One region of the Lacticaseibacillus parahuelsenbergensis genome, then DNA from elsewhere that is predicted to be linked to it. Evidence: predicted binding sites of a transcription regulator. Region 1 holds the regulator's gene; each other region holds the start of a gene.
The links. The regulator NrdR, encoded in region 1, represses ribonucleotide reductase genes. The targets are predictions, from matches to a motif close to ACACNATATATNGTGT.
Positions count from the first base shown of each region.

Region 2: the regulator NrdR is predicted to act here: its motif matches at 4,517-4,532, upstream of nrdJ (ribonucleoside-triphosphate reductase, adenosylcobalamin-dependent).
Region 3: the regulator NrdR is predicted to act here: its motif matches at 3,264-3,279, upstream of nrdH (glutaredoxin-like protein NrdH).

Region 1 covers NZ_CP132482.1:1,685,370-1,692,330, forward strand. The annotation lists gene dnaI (primosomal protein DnaI) at 103-1,038, opposite strand; gene LACPH_RS07940 (replication initiation and membrane attachment family protein) at 1,038-2,387, opposite strand; gene nrdR (transcriptional regulator NrdR) at 2,456-2,923, opposite strand; gene coaE (dephospho-CoA kinase) at 2,978-3,580, opposite strand; gene mutM (DNA-formamidopyrimidine glycosylase) at 3,577-4,425, opposite strand; gene polA (DNA polymerase I) at 4,437-6,961, opposite strand, start outside.
Region 2 covers NZ_CP132482.1:2,259,997-2,266,957, forward strand. The annotation lists gene LACPH_RS10490 (amidase) at 1-362, shown strand, start outside; partial or broken gene LACPH_RS14310 (hypothetical protein) at 425-612, opposite strand; gene LACPH_RS10495 (cob(I)yrinic acid a,c-diamide adenosyltransferase) at 739-1,275, opposite strand; partial or broken gene LACPH_RS10500 (ECF transporter S component) at 1,226-1,841, opposite strand; gene LACPH_RS10505 (DUF4430 domain-containing protein) at 1,838-2,227, opposite strand; gene nrdJ (ribonucleoside-triphosphate reductase, adenosylcobalamin-dependent) at 2,255-4,501, opposite strand; gene LACPH_RS10515 (nucleoside 2-deoxyribosyltransferase) at 4,696-5,139, opposite strand; gene LACPH_RS10520 (alpha/beta fold hydrolase) at 5,192-6,037, opposite strand; gene nusG (transcription termination/antitermination protein NusG) at 6,047-6,601, opposite strand; gene secE (preprotein translocase subunit SecE) at 6,704-6,874, opposite strand; gene rpmG (50S ribosomal protein L33) at 6,894-6,961, opposite strand, start outside.
Region 3 covers NZ_CP132482.1:1,451,437-1,458,397, forward strand. The annotation lists gene cls (cardiolipin synthase) at 1-945, shown strand, start outside; gene LACPH_RS06805 (hypothetical protein) at 1,115-1,441, opposite strand; gene LACPH_RS06810 (helix-turn-helix domain-containing protein) at 1,579-3,030, opposite strand; gene nrdH (glutaredoxin-like protein NrdH) at 3,349-3,579, shown strand; gene nrdE (class 1b ribonucleoside-diphosphate reductase subunit alpha) at 3,649-5,820, shown strand; gene nrdF (class 1b ribonucleoside-diphosphate reductase subunit beta) at 5,874-6,854, shown strand.

The DNA of each region.
Region 1 (6,961 bases):
GATCCTTTATTGCTTCCGTCTTCGATAGCTACATTGAACCACATTGCGCGGCTGGGTGCAAGCGGTTTTCTGAAAATTGCGTTATTCTTTTTGGAGTCGCACTTAATTAGCCAGCGGATTGCGTCGATTTTCTCCGCCGACCGTTACTTCTTTTGCGAGAAAACGGATCCGTTCCATGACGCGTTGGGCTTTTAGCATTTCGGAATTACCGCGGTCAGTCCCGGCCAAAGATTCGGTTAAATCGGCCATGCTTTTGTTGGAGCTAAACAGCGTCGGCATTTTTTCCTGCATGCGGTATTGCAAAATGATGCCAAGCACATCATCCCGCACCCAGGGACTGATACTTTCGGCACCAATATCATCAAGCATCAGCACTTGCGCACGTTTGACGCTATCGATTTTTTTCAACACCGTGTTGCTGCCAATGGCACTCTTCATTTCAACAACAAAGGTCGGGACATGAATCAGCGTCGTGGCAATGCCGCCTTTGCTGGCAAGATCATTGGCAATGGCACCTAACAAATAGGTTTTACCGACACCAAATGGACCGCTTAGATACAAGCCTTGATGAAATGTTTTGGGATCGGCGACCACTGCCAATACAAACCGGTTTGCGGCCAAAAGCGCATCCACCCGCTCATCGGTCGGATCGTAACTTGTCAGACTTGCATCGTGAATATCTTTAGGCATATTAACAGAGGTCACTAGCGACGCCTGCTTGGCCTCTTCGTCAGCCGCAAGCTTTGCATCTGTCGGCTCATAAGCGACATCGATCAGCCCGTTGGCAACGACTAACGTGGGTTGATAGCCAGGCGCCAATGGTAATTCACCACGGGCAATCTTGTTCCGCTCACTGACGAATTCATAGATTTTGGCCGTGCCGCGATCAATCGCATCGTCAGCTAATTCTGCCTCGTGTTGCTTAAGGAAGGTCTGGACATCAGGATCCTGCAAGGCTGCCTTGACCATTTTGAAATACCGCTCCCGCCACTGCCGGGAATCCATTAGCATTGCCAAGCGTTTGCGCATATCTTCCATTAGTTTGTCCCTCCCTTATCGCCAAGTTGTCGTAACTTTTCCAACTGGGCAGCCAACGTCTGGCGATCTGCTTCGCTGACCTTTTTCTTCTTGGGTTGATAGCCTTCCTTAGCCCAATCTGGCAGCTTTTCCTGCCGCACACCTTTGGATTGGCTTTGAAAACGCCTTTTTCCAGTTGCTTTTTGCTCTTCAAACGTATGAATCTGCTGTAACGCTGCTTCCGGGCTCGTCACATTGGCCTTCAACCAGCTGTTTGCGATCGCATCCATCAAAGCTTGATTGATACTGTCATTCGTTCGGAGAATATAATCAATCAAAATATTAATGGTGGGGGCATCAAAAACGTTGCGTTCACTAAGGCTCTGTACCGCGCGCAATTCATTATTGGCCGGATACATCCGGTCATTTTTAGCCTGCTTGGTTGCGGTTAAAAACTGGCGTGGCGGCATGCTTTTGGCCCGTTTCAGCAGCGCTTCGTCGGCACTGGCCACTTTTGGCGGTTTGGTTGCCACTGGTTGCGGCTTAGTTTGAGGTTGCTGGCGGGTATAACTTTGCTCGGCCAGCCGCCGCAACGCGTTCAAGTCGATTTTGCCCGTCATCACATCCGTCGCTCGACTAATCAGCCGCGCAAAGTCAGGTGGTTGAATCCCGTAAAACCCGGCGATTTGATACAGTGCCTCTTGGTGTTTGGCTAATTGACCTGACTGAATATTGCTGTTGGCTAACAACGATTGCAAAAGTTCCCAGTCATAGCCTTCGCCATTACCAAGCCGCGGTAGTTGAGGCTGATTTTGAGCCATTGCCTTTTTGGCGGCAACCACCGCACTTGGTTCCCCGCTTAAGTTGTGGTCAAAGCGAAACACGTCCAAAAAGTTTGCCGTGATCTCCTGCCATTCCGGGCGGCGAACCGGTTTCAGACTGAACTGTGCAACCAGTTCGTCATACCGTTTTTCACCAACCTTGTCATAAAGCAACAGGCCCATCAAATCATCTTTAAAAAAGGCATCTGGCTGCACTGGCGGATAAAGTTCATACGCGTAATAGCGTCCTAGGGAATCGACTTGCGTATAAGTTCGCAATAAGCCGACTGCTTCCAGTTTGACGCGAGCCACAAAGAGTTGATCGATGTCGATATCCAACAAATCCAATAGCCAGAGTTGCGGGCGCCGATCCGTCACCAAAGCGCGGTCTTTGACTTCCTGCCATAGACTTAGATAAAGCGCCATGGCAATCGGCCCCACGAGCGGTTGATAAAGCGAGATGGCGATCTTTTCATCAAAGTCGCTAAAATAACCTGCCTTGGTCAACACAAAGCCTGCTTGTGGCATAAACGTATCCGGACGCTGCATAGCAAATTCACCTCTTTTCAGACAACGGACCTGAGACAACTGCCCCAGGTCCGCTTGTTTTGCGCTCACTATTTCTTAGTCTTTTCCTTCTTCATCATATCCTGAAGCTCTTGCATGAAGACGGACATATCTTTGAACTGCCGATAAACACTGGCGAAGCGAATATAAGCCACGTCGTCAACATCTGCTAGCTTGGACATGACATACTCGCCAATGGCTTGACTGGAAACTTCATTTTCACCAATCGCACGCAATTGGTTTTCAACCGAATCAACGATCCCTTGCATCTGCTCCATGGTGACCGGTCGTTTTTCTGCGGCCCGGATCAGCCCTTTCAGAATCTTCTCACGATTGAACTCTTCTCTGGTACCATTTTTCTTAATTACCAATAACGGGGTTTGCTCGACTCGTTCAAAAGTCGTGAAGCGAAACCCGCAATTCTCGCATTCGCGCCGGCGTCGGATCGCCCGACCGCCGTCTGTGGGACGCGAATCAACGACCCGCGAACTATTATGATGGCAATGGGGACATTGCACGACTCCACCTTCTTAATCAAAGTTTGATAATTAATTATAGCACGCACACGCCGCTTATGATAGGTGCTGTAACTGGCGGATTAAGGCTTTCGCTTGGGCAATCGTTGCTTCTGATTTTCCGTTATTGTCAATGACAAAATCAGCCATGGCCGCTTTTTCCGCCAAGGGTATCTGTGATGCAATGCGTTCTTTGGCTTCGGCTTCTGTCAAACCATCGCGGGCCATCAGCCGGGCCAGTTGAACATCAGGAGCAACGGTGACCACAGCAACACCATCGAATGCATCGGCATAATCAGCTTCATAAAGAAGTGGAATGTCGCCAACTACAATCGCAGCACCGCCGGCTTTTGCCTGCTCTAACGCTTGATTAATCGCCGCGCGCAGGTACGGTCGATTAATTTGATTCAGCGCCTCCAAACGTCGCGGTTGGGAAAAGACAATCTCACCAAGCTTGGCACGGTTGAGTTTACCGTCCGCGCGCAGCACTTGTGGCCCAAATGCCTGGACAATGCGGGCGAGTGCAGGCCGACCGGGTTCGACAATCCGGCGCGCAATCACATCGGCATCTACGACTGGATAGCCAGCTGCTTTAAAGACTCGACTCACCGTTGACTTTCCTGAGGCAATACCGCCTGTCAAACCCAATAAATAGGTCATGCCGGACGCCTCCTTTGATGCAGAGGTTGGCAGTGGGGACAATAGTGGGTACCGCGTTGGCCGACTTTGATTTTAACAATGAGTGTGCCGCAGCGATCACAAGGCGTCCCTTCCCGATCGTAAACATGCAAGGCATCTTGAAAAGAGCCGCGGTTACCTTTTGCATCCACGTAGGTATGAGCACTGGTGCCACCAGCAGCAAGGGCAGCATCTAACTCCTTGATAATATTGTCATGTAAGGTATGAATTTCTTTTTTTGTCAGCGTATCAGCTGGCTGCAATGGATTCAAACGACTCAACCATAAAACTTCGTCGGCATAAATATTGCCGATACCGGCAACAACGGTCTGATCCAGTAAAACCGATTTGATCGCTTTATGATGGCGTTTTAGTTTTTGGGCAAACGCCGCCTCGTCAAACGTCGCAGGGGTCGGCTCCGGACCTAATTTTGCCAACGCCGGCACCGATTGTTCCTGACCAGTATGAATCAAGCGCATGCGGCCAAACTTGCGTAAATCCCGGTAGCGCAGTTGGCTTCCATCCTGGAACGTAAAAGTCACATGATCGTGCTTGTCAAATGGCGTATGGTCATCGCTAACGACGTAATAGCGACCTTCCATGCGTAAATGGCTGACAATGGTTTCACCGTTGTTCAGCCGAATCAACAGGTATTTTCCCCGGCGATCGATCGTGGTGACAGCAGCGCCGACGACTTCTTTTTGAAAAGTTGGCAAGCCATTAATCAGAATTTTCGCCCAATTCGTACTAATCGCGGTGATCCGTTTGTTTTTGATAAGTGGCAATAATGAACGGCGAACCGTTTCGACTTCAGGTAACTCTGGCATTCCCGTTCTCCTTATTTTGCATCAAACCAAGTCGGGCCGTAGTGGCTATCGACCTTCAACGGCACGTCCAGTTGCACGGCAGAGTCCATGATCTTAGGCACAAGTTTGCCAAGCTGTTCCATTTCTGAGGTGGGAGCTTCAAAAATGAGTTCATCGTGCACTTGCAACAGCATTTTGGCTTGCAGATGGGCATCGGTTAACGCTTTTTGCATGCGAATCATTGCAACTTTGATAATGTCCGCTGCACTGCCTTGGATCGGCGTGTTCATCGCGGTGCGCTCAGCAAATTTACGTAAATTAAAGTTACGTGAATGAATTTGCGGCAAATAGCGGCGGCGATGGAACAGTGTCTCGACGTAACCGTCTTCGCGCGCCTTTTTAACCATATTGGCCATGTAATCATGAACCTTAGGATACTGCTCGAAATAGCCATCAATGAAAGCTTTGGCTTGCTTACGCGAAATTCCGATATTCTGTGCCAGGCCATAGTCGCTAATACCATAAACAATTCCAAAATTAGTTGCCTTGGCTTGCCGTCGCATATCCGGCGTGACTTGATCCGGTGAATCCAAGCCAAAAATCTTCATCGCTGTGTTGGCATGAATATCGACGCCATTTTTAAAGGCTTGTTGCATATTTTCGTCACCGGAAATATGTGACAACACGCGTAATTCGATTTGCGAATAGTCCGAACTAAAAATCTGCCAATCAGGATGGGACGGCACAAACGCCTTCCGAATGATTTTGCCTTCGTCTCGCGCTGGAATGTTTTGCATATTCGGATCAACGGAACTTAAGCGGCCGGTCTGGGTTAACGTCTGCAAGTAACGGGTATGAATCTTGTGATCCGGCATTTGCGCCTTCAGTAACCCCACAACATACGTCGAATTCAACTTAGCCCACCCGCGATAATCCAGAATATCCTGAACAATTGGACTGGCAGACTTTAGCTCGTTTAAGACATCGACACTGGTAGAATAACCTGTCTTGGTCTTCTTGATGACCGGCAGATTCAGCTTTTCAAATAAGATCTCGCCCAGTTGCTTTGGCGAATTCAGATTGAACTTAACGCCAGCCTCACCATAAATCTTTTCTTCCAGCACCTTGATGCTTTGTGAAAACTCTGTACCCATATCTTTTAAGGTCTGGGCATCAAGCGTGATTCCCTGAATTTCCATCTCTGCCAACACGCGCGCCAATGGCATTTCCATGTCCGTGAAAAGATCGGTCTGTTCCTGTTTAGCCAGATCTTCGGTTAAGTCGGGACGTAACGCAAAAAGTGCCATTGACTTGCGGGCAAATTGGGCAAATAGCTTTTTATCTTCTGGTACTTGGCGCTTGGCTCCTTTGCCATAAACATCTTCATCCCGCGGCAAGTCGTGATAATCATGGTCTTCGGCGATTTTGCCTAAATCATTGCTATTTTCGTCCGGATTGATCAAGTATGAAGCCAGTAAAACATCAAACGCGATGTCCGGTAACTCTAATCCTAAGCGATGGGCAGCCACAATGTTGCGCTTGCCATCGAACACCGTCAAATCCCGCTTCGAATCACCTAGCCATTTGGTCACTTCGGGAATCGTCAGCAAGGAAACGTCCGTGCTGACATACGTTTCGTCTTTCGTGCCAATAAAAAAACCAATCTGGTCGGCAATATGATAATTGTCGTCCAACATTTCGATTTCAAAAGTGATTGGTTCCGTGATTTTCGTCAGGGCCAAAATGGACTTATCATCCAGCACCGAAAAATGAACCGGCTGCGTAGGTTTAGCCACATCCCCGCCGATCTTTTTCAGTAACGAGTTCATGTTCATCTTGGTATAAAATTCCCGCAGTTTAGCTAAATCGGGACCGGAATAAGTGACATCCGCCAAATCGACTGTGACGGGAGCATCGCGATCAATCGTGGCAAGTTGCTTACTGAGATAAGCCTTATCCTTATCATTGATAAGATTCTCTTTCAACTTGGACGTTTTCATCCCGTCAATATTCGCATAAAGGTTGTCAATGCTGCCATACTGCTTCAGCAATTTCAACGCGGTTTTTTCGCCGACTTTGGTAACCCCAGGATAATTGTCAGAGGTGTCACCCATTAAGCCTTTCAGGTCGATGATTTGTGTCGGCGTAATCCCCAGCTTTTCTTTAACATGCTCCGGCGTATACGCTTCAAGTTCATTGACGCCTTTGACAGTCACCTGCACTGTCGTCTGGTCGGTGGTCAATTGGGTCAAGTCTCGATCACCGGTCACGATCGTCGTTTGCCAGCCAGCGTCATCTGCCCGCTTCGCCATGGTTCCGATGATGTCGTCAGCTTCGTAATCTTTTAATTCATAATGCTGAATGCCCATATCGTCAAGCAATTCTTTGATATACGGCAGCTGTTCCAATAACTCGCTTGGTGTCTTGGCCCGGCCACTTTTATAATCAGCGTACTTCGCGGTGCGGAACGTGGTCTTACCGGCGTCAAATGCCACCAATGCCGCGTCCGGTTGAACAGACTTCAAAACAATTTCCAGCATGTTATTGAACGCATAGA
Region 2 (6,961 bases), 570 kb from region 1:
ATCTGCTGTTAACGCCAACGACAGCCAAAACGGCGCCGCGCATTGATGCCGAGTTACAATCACCTGCCATCGTCGATAAAATGAAACACGCAGCCGATCTTGCGCCGGATGAGCAAAAGCAGCTCGTCTGGGATTTGTTCGAGCCCAGCCTCGCATACTCGCCGTTCACGCAACAGGCCAACTTAACCGGCGCCCCGGCCATTAGCCTCCCCACTGCTATATCACCGGACGGCCTACCGCTGGGCATTCAGTTTGTGGCTGCCAAGGGTCGCGAAGATCGGTTACTGCGGCTTGGCTATTGGTTCGAGCAGCACAATCTGCTGCAAATGTATCCACTAATCGAAGCTAATGATTCTAAATAATAATTCCGCGAAAATGTTCTTAGTTTAATGAATGGCGAACAATATAGAAAAGTTTTAGACCATAAATTCCGAGCCGTGCCAAACTCCGCAATCTCCGGCCAGATGGGGCTGGAACGCTGTGGGCACGACTTTGAACCCGCAAAAACCGCGGTTTCAAAGCTCGGCCTTGGTCTAAAACGGGAAAACCGCCCGTTTAAGACCAACTTCACAGCTGAGCCCCATCTGGCCTACGATTGCTCCGCTTTGGCACTAACATCTTAATTAATCCTTCCGAACTATTTTCAGGGAAAACAAAAGCGCACTCTTATTACGAATGCGCTTTTGTATTGTCACCGGTCGTTATGACCTTGGCACTTTTTTGTTATCACCCATGCACTTACTTACTCTTCACTTCAGGAACGCCTGCCTTGAAATTGACGTAACGAGCTAATGCGAAAAGGTAATCAGATAGCCGATTGCTGTATTGCAAAACCACCGCAGTAACAGTCTTATCTCCCTCAGCCAGCAGATCCAGCGAGCGCTCCGCCCGGCGTGCCACGGCGCGGCCATATTGCAACGCTGCTGCCAGCGGATGGCCGCCGGGTAACACAAAAGCGGTGATGCGCGGCACCTGTGCCATCATGTCATCAATCGCATCTTCCAGTGCCTTGACATGCGCTTCGGTAATGGTGTGGTGCCGCGGTACCGCAACGTCAGCCAGTAACTCATAAAGTTCCCGCTGCCGGTCTTCCAACGCCTGCGCAAGCCAATCAAACTCCGGCGTCGCCGTTGCCTGCGAAGCGACATAGCCAAGCCATGAATCAAGCTCGTCCAAGTCGCCCAATGCAATAATTTGCGGGTCATATTTCGGCACTTTCTTGCCATTAATCCGTTTCGTGGCACCGTGATCGCCGACTTTTGTGTAAAGTTTCATGACTAGTCCTCTTTTCCGTAAGCGCGTTATCCGCGGTTAAACCGTTTCAACCCTTGCTGCAACACCACCAGAACGATTGGGTAAAAAACAAGATTACCGATCGCATGATAAGTATCAAACAACAAACCACTGATATAATACGCCCAAAAGCCCAGCCCATTCAAACTGCCGATCACTGCCATGCCTAGACTGACGACAAATCCATAAAGGTACCCAAGTAACCCGGCTAAGCCGATTTGGAGCCAGAGCAGGCGCCGGACGACCGGCAACATCAGCACGATTGCCTGCAACACGAGCATACAAATCATATAAGCCGCGATTTGCGGCAGCGTCCACAAGCCAAATCCTAAAACAAGGTTGGAGACCACCAGCGTACTGACAGTTAAACCGAGTCCCCAGCGCAGTCCGAGTAACAACGTCACGACCATCAAAATATCTGTCATTGGCTGAACATTGGGAATCGGCACTTTAACGATCCGCAAAACCGTGCACAAAGCCGTCAATAGACCAAGCAAAGCCACCGCCCTAACAGGCGATGGCTTTTTGGCTGACGTTGGCAGCTTCATTTGGTAACACTCAGGTCAAAAACGACTTTATCGTGGTTCTTGACCGGTTGCGTTGTGGCGCCTTTTTTCGCCATCTTGCCATTGATGGTGTATAGCCAGTAGGTCTTCTTGGCAACATTTTGCTTCTTGCCGGCAATCTCAGTGATAAACCCTTTCGAAGCCTTGACCGACCAACCTTTTTTCAGACCGGTCATCACCACTGACTTTTTCGGTTGGGTAATCTTTTTCTTGGCAAACGCCTTGCCATTTTCCTTCAGCTGGTAAGTGACCACAATCTGATTCGGCTTGCTGCTGGATTTGGCAGCGCTGTTCGAACTGTTGCTGCAACCAGCCAGCACAAACATTACTGCAAAAAAGACAACCAGTGAACGTAAAGCTTTCTTCAACATAACCTTCAATTTCCTCCGCATTTTTTACTTAATCGGGCAAGCGCCGCCAGCACAATCCGTCTGGTCAACTAATTCCAGATCCTTTTGATCATGATTGGCATTTTGGGCGGCAAAAACAGCTGCGACCGATCCGTGAATCTTGGCGCACTTTTGCGTATAGGTGTCAGCATCAATCGGCTCTTTTGGCGCCTGCTTGAAACCTGAACCAACGTACGGCAACATGGATGTTGACTTGATCACGTGCCGATACTGTGACAACAAGCCGGCAATCTGATCGGCTTCTTCCGGCTGGAAGGTGACCGTGCAGCTGACCGCATTATCAGACCAGTATGTCTGCAAGAATGCTTGGGTCGCAATCTGTTCGGCAATCGAAACCGTTCCGGCTGAAGCAAATGCCGGATCGTCAGCGTGCGCCGCGCGAATCGGGAACTCGACGACCATCGTGTTCTTGGTGTAAACATCCGGCTCAATATGATAACCGCATGCTTTCAAAGCCGGCAGCAACGGGTCGTTGGCCTGGAACCGAATGCGCTGAATCAGGTAGCCGGCATAATGGAAATGCATGCCTTCTGAAACCCCTGCCAGCTTAGCAACGGTACCGGATGGCTTAACCGTGGTGTGTTTGCGGGAAGGCTCACAGCCCAATGCATCGGAATAAGCCTGATCCGCATCAACAACCGCGTGATATAAGCCATCCACCGCTTGCTTGATTTCCGGATTATAAATCGGCTTCTCAAGCATTTTACCGGTGTGCGGATCCACAACCGGTTCAAATCCGGACACGACGCGATGACCGAAATCATCCAGGAACCAATCCTGAATCCCGGACATCGAAATGCCGATACGGCGATTCTTCCTAATAATATCACGGGAAACCTGCCAGTCGTAATTGCTGAAGGTTACTCGCTTGGCATAACGCGTTGCCAACGCAAAGGCCTGCTTCAATTTCCAACCTTGTTGCACCGCAACGACCGGAAAGAGTTCAAACAAGTTGCATGGTTCACCATTGGCCAACGAAATCTCGCCACATGGGTTGGTGCCTTCCACATCCGGATCGTTAGCTGCATTTTCACCATCGACAATCCGGCCGAAGCGGCGTGATAAATCGAGGTTCACAACGCCCGGTTCACCGTTTTTGGCAATGGCTGTCGCAATCGGTGCATAAGCGTCAAACTGCGTATCAATCGCGACACTGTTGTTAGATGCCCAGCGGTGATGATAAAGCTTTTTTTGATCCTGCTTCATCGTGATGAACGCGTCATCATCGGCCGAGCCTAACGACATTTCCGCGGAACGCCGCACATTGCCGGCCACCACTGTCTTGCCGATTAAGTTGCCGATATCCGTGGCGTCAACCGCGGTCAACCGCTGGCCAACCCGCGCATTGAGCACCTTGTTAATATCCAGCAACATCTCGACTAATGGCATCGGGCCGGAAGCCGTGCCGCCAAAGCCATGAATCCGCGCGCCTTTTGGCCGAATCCGACTAATATCCAGCACCAGTTTGGTCTGACCACTAGGATTAGTCGTCGCAAAATGATGGTCAATCACCTTGGCGTTGGCTAAAACCCAGCCTTCACGGGTATCAGGTAAAACGTAGCGATCATTATGTTCGGCTGCATGCGCCTGTTCCCAGGCTTCGCGATCAACCGCGCCCATTTTCAGCGATTCCGCGTAGCTAGCACTGCTGCGATCAATCACAATCGTCAGGTCAACGGCGTTTGCGACCGGCGGCAACTTGGCAATGTTGTCTTTGGTGACGGAAAAACCGACGCCGCCGCCTTTCATTAATTCATCAAACATAAAGGAATACGGCATCGAGACAGCAGGTTGGTCAGCCGAAAAATCCGTTGGCACGATATGCGACTCACCATAGGGTTGCGGGCGAATGGCAATAAACCAGCAATTATTCAAGGCATCGCCATTACGCTTTTGATAATCGGTTCCGGAAATCCACAGATTGCGGCCAGATGGCGTGCCGGCCAACCCGTATATAAGCTTGAAAAGATTCCGTGCCTCTTTTTGCAGTTGGTCCACGACTTCTGAATCGGGATTGGCTGTATGTAACCGCGGATCAAGGTTAATATTCCCCTCAACCACTCGTTTGACGGTTTCATCCCAATTCTCGGTCCGTTGTTGATCCGGCAACCACCGGGCATAGGTCCGCTTATACGTGACCCACCCCAGTTCGCCCCAGTGTGGCTTAATTTCTTTCTTGACCTCGGCAATAAAATCAGGTGCCAAGGTGATCGGTTTCATCATAACTTGCATAGCTGTACCTCCCGTATACAAGATATGGTATAGCCAAACGAAACCAATATCAAGATATAGATTAATCAATAACAAATTGTTAATGTCGGCAACCACCTGCCCAACGCGGGATGCACGGCTTTTTAAAAATAATGGCGAAATTAAAAAATCGCCAGCGCAAGAAATCGCTGGCGACATCTGATCTATCCGTGGTTTTAAAAGACCGGTCCGACATACGGCCGCACTAACACATGGTCCAAATCAAGACTTTTAAGCTCGGCCAAATCATTCACAAAGCAGGTAATCGACCCTGCCAACATCAGATTCATTTTCATCTCGCCAAGCTGAAGCGCCACGATCGGCATATGGTGCGCATAGGCGTACCCAATTTCAAACGCCGTTCCCGGATCGGGGTTCTCGCCGACATAGTCCAGAATGGCGACTAAGACCGTTGAGCGGTGCAGTCCCTGAATATCTTCACCAAACACCTGCCGCTGCCACCCTGGCGAGTTCGGCGTTAAGCCCGCCTTGTTCGTGTCATCGCGCGGTGAAAAAATGGCGGTGACCGATTCATTTGCATGCAAAGCTGCTACAACCTGATCAAGCCGCTCAATCTGAGCAGGATCAAAAAACGGTGCAGCCAAATATACTTCTGCCATGTTCATTTCCTCCTGGGCGGCTTCTGTCCGTAAATCTTTAACTCAGCAACACCTAAAAATCGCGTTGGCGCTGCCATAAATATTCGGCGATATCATGATCCACCAACCGATTCTCGTGCAGTAGACTATGGGCTGCCCGCGGTCCGCGAATCACAACCTCGGTATAGTCTTTGATCCGATCCTTCACCAAATACCGCACGGCAAAGCTGCTGCTGATCGCCACCTCACCATCGTGGCGCCCACCTAACATCAAATCGCCGGCAATATTCAACCACCGTAAGTCTGTCGGCAAGTTGGCAATCGAACGTTGAAAATACTGATAGATCGGCGCTGTGTGCTCCGGTCCTTGACGGGTCAACGGCCAATTAAGAATCGGCGAACGCCGCGCAACCTCCACATCATTCATCGGTGCGGCAATCGTCACCAGATTCGCCACCGGAACAGCAGGTTGGCTCAACAAATACAGTGCTGCTGTTACGCCGCCCATCGAATGCGCGACCAAATTAACCCGGGTAAACGCCTGTTGCGCCTGCAAAGCAGCGATCACATGCTTCAACCCGCGCAACTGGGCAGCGGGCCGCACCGTTTTGTCCGTATACAACACCTGAACGGCAGCGTGATGATTTAAATTCAACTGCCCGCGCAAATGAACGCTGCTATCCGGGGCGACAATCGCCACGACATCCTTACTTAAGCCATAACGCCGCTGCATACGCCACAACATATGGCCAAACGAATACCGTGTTCCCAGATGTCCGGGAATAAACAACGTCGGTGTCGGATCCATCACGAGCGGCACCGGCGCATAGCCAGTCCGCGCCAATAGAAAATAGTCGGTCATCACGCCCACAACGACAATCACGCCCAGCGTCACAAGAATCCAGAACCAGCCGCTCATAGGCGTTACCTACAGCTTGTCGACTTGATCAAAGTCCAGTTCGGCGGTTACTTCACGGTCAAACATTTCCGTAACAACTTTCAACTTCATCTTATCTTTATCAACCGCCGTCACCTTACCATGCATGCCGGTAAAGGCACCATCGATAATCGTCACTGGCTCGCCCACATCAAACTCAACGTTCTGATGGCGCGTGCTCATGCCCATCGAGTGCAGCACACTGGCAACTTCTTCCGGCAGCAATGGTGCTGGTTTTGAACCGGCCCCATGCGAACCGACAAACCCCGTAACTCCCGGCGTATTCCGGACCACAAACCAAGACTGATCAGTCATGACCATTTCAACCAACACATAGCCAGGAAAAGTCTTTTTCATCTCAACTTTATCCTTACCATTCTTTTGTTCATGTTCCTCTTCTTCAGGAACGACCACCCGAAAAATATAATCATCCATATTCATACTGGTCGTCCGCTGTTCAAGGTTCGTCTTCACCTTATTCTCATAACCGGAATAAGTGTGCAACACGTACCAATGCTTCTCTGCCGATGTTACTGTTTCAGCCATAATGCGTCTCCTTTTTGTGTTTTGAGTCAAAATAAAAAACCGTCATCGAAGGCGGTTTTGCGCTGCTCATAGTATAGCAAAGATGAAGCGGTTTGTCAGGCTTTAATACAAGAACGCCTGAAAGATCATGTTAATGACCCAATCAACCGCCGCAAAATAAATGGCAAAGATAATGGAAGTCATGATGACGGTAAACGTATCACGCCGTGTCTGTTTCGCGGTCGGCCACGTAACAGCCTTCATTTCCGCAAAAACACTTTTGATAAATTTCATCAGTCTGCTCCTTCCATTATTACTTGGTTTCTTGGTGAACCGTTACCCGGCCACAATGTTTACAAAATTTTCTTAAAGTTAACCGTT
Region 3 (6,961 bases), 230 kb from region 1:
AAGGTTTTATATGACGCTTGGGGGTCGATGGGTGCCTCGGCAAAATGGTGGCGCCGACTAACCGATGTCGGCGGTCAGGCTGAAAGCTATTTTAGCTCCAAACATCCGATTACCGACTTTCGTTTAAATTACCGCGATCATCGCAAAATCGTTGTGATTGATGATCATGTCGGCTATATTGGCGGCTTCAATGTCGGCGATCAGTATGTTTCCCGTAAACCAAAATTCGGCTATTGGCGCGATACCCACCTGCGTATCATCGGTAACACCATTTATGCGCTGAAAATTCGCTTCACAATGGATTGGAATGCGACGGTCGGTGAACAGGACGAGATTGCCTACAATGTCGAGCAGGATAGTACCGAAAATCGCTCAAACGAGAACATGACGGCTGGCAGCACACCGATTCAAATTGTCGCATCGGGACCTGATCGCCCTACCCAGCAAATCAAGTTAGGTTACACCAAGCTGATCACCAGCGCTACCAAGTCGGTTTGGATTCAAAGTCCTTACTTGGTTCCGGATGACACGGTGATTGATGCGCTCGTTTCCGCCGCCATGTCGGGCATTGATGTCCGAATCATGATTCCCGATATGCCGGATCATCCGTTTATTTTCCGTGCGACCCAGTACTATGCCACCTATCTGGCTCGTGCTGGCGTTAAAATTTACCACTATCAACATGGCTTCATGCATGCAAAAACCGTGGTTGTCGACGATGCCATTGCCAGTGTCGGGTCAGCCAATTTCGATATTCGTAGTTTTAAATTGAATTTTGAAGTGAATGCCTTCATTTACGATCGTAAGGTTGCTGGGGCACTTGCCGAAATCTTTGAAGCGGATATGAAGCAGAGCTACTTATTGACACCAGCGATTATCGCTAGTCAAAGCCGCTGGTTACGCTTCAAACAGGACTTTTCTCGGCTCCTGTCGCCGATTTTGTAAGCCAGCCTGTAAGTCATCAGAAATTGAACTATATTGTCACAAAAACGCCGCGTCAGCATGGGGCACTGAGGCGGCGTTTTTGTGACCGAAATATAGCATTTTCAAAATAATGATATGTGTTTAGCTGATCGCCATAATGGCAGTGAAGAAGGCTTGATGAGTCGGCTGATTACCGTTGCCAATCGTCTAGTGCCTTGGTGTGGCCGAGAAGATAGTGGATGGCGGCTTGGACAAGTGTGTCACGGGCAGTCGTTAACTCGTCGCCTTCCAGGCTGTATTTGTCGCGCAGATAGCCTTCCGCAATCGCCTGATATTCTTTGCGGGCCTCGCCGCCATCTTTCAGGTAGGCATCAATGGCGCTCAAATCATCTTTAGCGCGGTTAGCTAATTCTTCAGCCAGATCTTCGACATGTGGCTGGCGTTTATGGGCATAGTCCATCAACGTGTCATTCATATCAACGACAGCGGCCTCGTCTGCTTTCTTGTCTCGTTTCATGTTCGCAGTCATCTCCTAATACTTTTAGTATGCACCTACGCCGGATTTTCATCAACGCCGCCTATTTTACCAAAAGCATCGGTAACAGCGTTTTTACTAATCTATTAAAGTTTGCGTCGGTGATGCCTGCCCATTTTTCAGAGATGAAACTGCTGGCGTGAGCGACGAAATAATACTTGATACAGCGCAGACCAGCTTTCAAAGCGCTCACTGTCTAGATAAAAGACCGGGGTATCAGGTACACTGGATTCCTCGCTTGCAGCCAAAGTATGCGCGGAAATCACGAAATCGGGATGTTGGTCAATGGTGACTAAACGGATATAGGCGGGATGCACAAGATTAAGCCGCACGGTTTCGTACAATGGCTGTGGCATCAGCGGATCAAGCGCTACTTTTAGCTTATTGGCAACCGCACTGTCGGTCATGAATGGCCAAAGCAATTGGTAGAAGCCGTCGATGATCTCTGAACGGACTTTCTCATCCGGTTCTTCCCGAGCAAAAAAGGCTTCAATCGCCTTGCCAAGACGTGGAAAAAGCGGCCGCATTGGGCTGGCAGTTTTCGCTAAGTCGATATACGCGCCATCAGGAAAAATCCGTTCACTGATCAGAATTTTCAATAAATTGCCGGCTAAGGCCAGATCTTTGGAAACTGCTGGTGAAATACCGATTAGATGCCGACTGAATTCGGTGCGGATTTTTTCGACGGTCTGCCACGCCGAGGTATTGTGGGCAACATGGTAACCGACAAATCCGGCAGCGTCGAATTGTTGTTCAGTGTGGAAACGCGGAATCCGCCACTGCCCGAGATACAAATAAAGGATTTCGGCTTCCGCCACTTCACGGGGTAAATGTGCCAAGACATCTGGCAGCTCATCAGGCAACACTGGGCGAGGTTGTAATGCCGCGAAATTCAGGGTGTTGCCGATCGAATGATTCGCCTGCAGTCGATACAGATTAATGTTGGCCGAAAATTGAAGTTGCTTGACGGAGAAGTCCGGTCGAATCAAACCGGCTGCCTGCAAAGACTGAACCAGCTGGCGGGACTGCGGCATCATCGTGGCAAACAGTGGATCCTGGGTGTCGACTAGCTGCCACAATAATTGGCGATAAACTTGGCGAATTCGCGGCTCTGCGCCGGCAAGTGCCAAAGGCGTGAGATTAATGGTGACCTCTTTTTGGCGCAAGTACCCGCGTAATGCGGAAATCCGTCGGAAAAAAGCTGCCCGGGAGAAACCGGTTTCTTCTAATAACATGGGCAACGTTAAATCAGGTTGCATCAGTGTTTTGACCAAAAGCTTTCCGGGAAGCGAACGGCGAAACAAAAAGATCCGGTAGCGAACCCGACTAATCGAAGGCGGTGCCGTCATATTGCCATCCCCTCTACGTAATAAAGGTGGCGCACTAGGATCAATGGCATGTAAATCCTCGGCGACTTTCGCCATTTGCCGTCGCAGTTGCCGGTAGCTCTCGCCGCGGACCATCGCTGCCGTTGCAATATTCATTTGCCGATTAGGCGCGTCTCGCAAATCGCCATAAAGCGCCAACCGCTCGCGTTCTTCGCGGTCTAGGAACAATTCTTCAAACGCCATGGTGACGACTTCCTTTCCAAATTTTTGCTATAGTATAGCAAAGAAGATCGGCAACCGGATAAATGATGCTTGTGCACTTGTCTCAGACGCGTGTTTCCTTAGCGGGCAGGCTTTTGCCGCATTAAGTCGGCCTATGGTTGATTAACACTGGCGCCTGGCATGCATTCTTGCTATACTAAAAGTAAGCGAAAATCAAGTCGACACCATATGCTTTGGGGCATCAAAAAAATTAACCCCAAGATATGGTGTTTTTCATTGACATGCACCCCAATATTGAGTATTCTAAACTACATAAGATAACAAGAAAGGATGATACCTATGCGTAACATCACACTGTTCACGCGCAATGGCTGTCCACAATGCCGGATGACAAAGCGCTACCTCGATACCCACAAGATTCCATTTACGGAACACAACATCAACGAGGAACCTGAATACATCGATTACTTAAAGAAAAAGGGATTCCAGCAGGTTCCTGTTCTTGAAGCAGATGGGCTTGATTCATTCTCCGGGTTTCGACCGGATGCCTTGAAGCAACTGGCTGTCTGAACAGCCAGTTTTTTTATCGCATCGAACTTAACCGAATGAAGATAAATTGCAGTGAAAGCAGGGATTAGCATGTCATTAAAAACAATCAGTCCGGACGAGGTTACTTATTACGCCCTTAACAACGAGATCAATATTCCCGTTAACGACCAAATTCCGCTCAATAAGGACAAGGAAGCCTTACAAGCCTTTTTGACTGAAAATGTGGCGCCAAATACGATGAAGTTTTCGTCGCTACAAGAGCGCTTGAAGTATTTGGTTGACCATCACTATTATGAAGCCGACTTTTTAAAAAAGTATCAGCCGGCCTTCCTGGAAAAGCTGGATCAATTTCTGACGGCCCAGCATTTTCAGTTTAAGTCCTTTATGGCGGCCTATAAGTATTACGCTCAGTATGCGTTAAAGACGGACGACGGCACTCAATATCTTGAAGACTACAAAGATCGGGTGTTTGCCAATGCCCTCTTCTTTGCGGATGGTAATGAGCAGCTGGCGGTTGACTTAGCGGATGAAATGATCCATCAGCGGTATCAACCGGCTACCCCTTCGTTCCTGAACGCTGGTCGGCAACGCCGTGGTGAATTGGTCTCCTGTTTTCTACTGCAAATTACCGACGACATGAATTCGATTGGCCGCGCGATTAACTCTGCTCTTGAGTTGTCACGAATTGGTGGCGGGGTTGGCCTGACGCTGTCGAACCTGCGTGAAGCCGGTGCACCAATCAAAGGCATTGACGGTGCTGCAAGTGGTGTATTGCCGGTCATGAAGTTGTTGGAAGATTCTTTTTCCTATAGCAATCAACTGGGCCAACGTCAAGGTGCCGGTGTGGTTTATTTGAATGTCTTCCATCCTGATATCATCAGTTTCCTGGGTGCCAAGAAGGAAAATGCGGATGAAAAGTATCGGGTAAAGACCCTTAGTCTCGGCGTCATTGTGCCTGATAAGTATTACGAGCTTATTAAGGACAACGCCGATATGTATCTGTTCTCCCCTTATTCGGTTGAACGGGCTTATGGCAAGCCATTTTCGTATGTGGACATTACCAAGGAATACGATAATATGGTGGCCAATCCGGACATTAAGAAATACAAGATCAAGGCTCGCGATCTGGAAAATGAAATTTCCAAATTGCAGCAGGAATCTGGCTATCCTTACATCATCAACATCGACACTGCCAACAATGCGAGTCCGATCGATGGCAAAATCATCATGAGCAACTTGTGCTCGGAAATCATGCAGGTGCAGGTACCATCCAAGCTTAACAACAAACAGGAATATGAAGTCTTAGGGACAGATGTTTCCTGCAACCTAGGCAGCACGAATATTCCTAATTTGATGCGTAGTCGCGATTTTGGTCACAGCGTTGAAGCCATGGTTCGGGCATTGACCTATGTCACCGATCACAGCAATATCGACGTTGTGCCATCTGTTCAGCACGGTAATCACATGGCGCACAGCATCGGCCTTGGTGCGATGGGCTTGCACACGTACTTTGCTAAGAACCATATGTATTATGGTTCACCGGAAAGCCTTGATTTCACCAACATTTATTTCTTGTTGCTGAATTATTACACGTTGAAGGCATCCAACAAGATTGCTAAAGAACGTGGCGAGTCCTTCCATAATTTTGAAAACAGCAAATACGCTGATGGCAGTTATTTTGACAAGTATATCCAACAATCATGGGCACCTAAGTACGACAAGGTGTGTGATTTGTTCAAGGATGTTCACATTCCGACCCAGGCGGACTGGGAAGCGCTCAAAGAGAGTGTTATGAAGGACGGCTTGTATCATCAAAACCGGATGGCTGTGGCCCCTAATGGCTCGATCAGCTATATTAACGATACCAGTGCCTCCTTGCAGCCAATTGTTAACCGGATCGAGGATCGCCAGGAAAAGAAGATCGGCACCATTTACTACCCGGCGCCTGGTTTATCGAATGACACCATGCCTTACTATCAAAGTGCCTACGACATCGACATGCGTAAAGTCATTGATGTTTATGCCGCTGCCCAACAGCACGTTGATCAAGGGATGGCGATGACCTTGTTCATGCGTAGTACCATTCCTGCTGGCCTTTATCCGTGGAAAGACGGCCGAACCGACAAGATGACGACGCGTGATTTGAATATTTTGCGGAACTACGCACATCACAAAGGTCTGAAGTCGATTTACTACATCCGGACTTACACCGATGACCAGGAAGAAATCGGCAGCAACGCTTGTGAAAGTTGCTCAATTTGATTATCTTTTAACAGGGGGATCTCCCCTGTTTTTACATACAAGGAGCGAGGAATATGGCAAAACAATATATTGCGATTAACTGGAATGCGATTGAAGATGAAGTCGATAAGGCGACTTGGGAAAAGTTGACGGAACAATTTTGGCTGGACACCCGGATCCCTTTGTCCAATGATTTAGACGATTGGCGCTCACTGAGTCCTGATGAACAGTGGGTTGTCGGGCATGTCTTTGGCGGGTTGACGCTGCTGGATACCCTGCAAAGTCAAGACGGCATGGCAAGTTTGCGGCAGAATATCCGGACGCAGCAGGAAACGGCGGTATTGAACAACATTCAGTTTATGGAAAGTGTTCATGCCAAGAGTTACTCGTCAATTTTCTCAACGCTGAACACCCCTGCTGAAATTGATGAAATCTTCGACTGGACGAATCATAATGAACATCTTCAGTACAAAGCCAACAAGATCAACGATATTTACCACAATGGTTCGGCGTTGCAAAAGAAAATTGCCAGTGTCTTTTTGGAAACCTTCCTGTTTTATTCAGGCTTCTTTACCCCACTCTATTATTTAGGCAACAACAAGCTGACCAATGTGGCGGAGATCATCAAGCTGATCATTCGGGATGAAAGTGTCCATGGCACGTACATCGGCTACAAGTTCCAATTAGGCTTCAATGAATTGCCAGAAGCCGAGCAGCAAAAATTGCAGGATTGGATGTACGATTTACTTTACGATTTGTACGAAAACGAAGAGAAGTATACGAATGATTTGTATGCTAAAACAAAGTGGACGGACGAGGTTTTGACATTCCTGCGTTACAACGCCAACAAAGCGCTTATGAATCTGGGCCAGGAAACGGCCTTTGCAGATACGGCTGATGATGTGAACCCGATCGTTATGAACGGCATTTCGACGTCAACAGCCAACCACGACTTCTTCTCCCAAGTCGGTAATGGTTATCGACTGGGACAGGTTGAAGCCATGCAGGATGACGACTATACATTTTCAACTGAAGACGAAGGCCATGATAAGTAAGGCTTTCGGAAATGAATGTGTTGAGAAATTAAAAAACCGGCTCCAAATGCGTCGCAGGTTATGTGCGATATGCATCTGGAGCCGGTTTTTGATATTCTCTTTTTAAA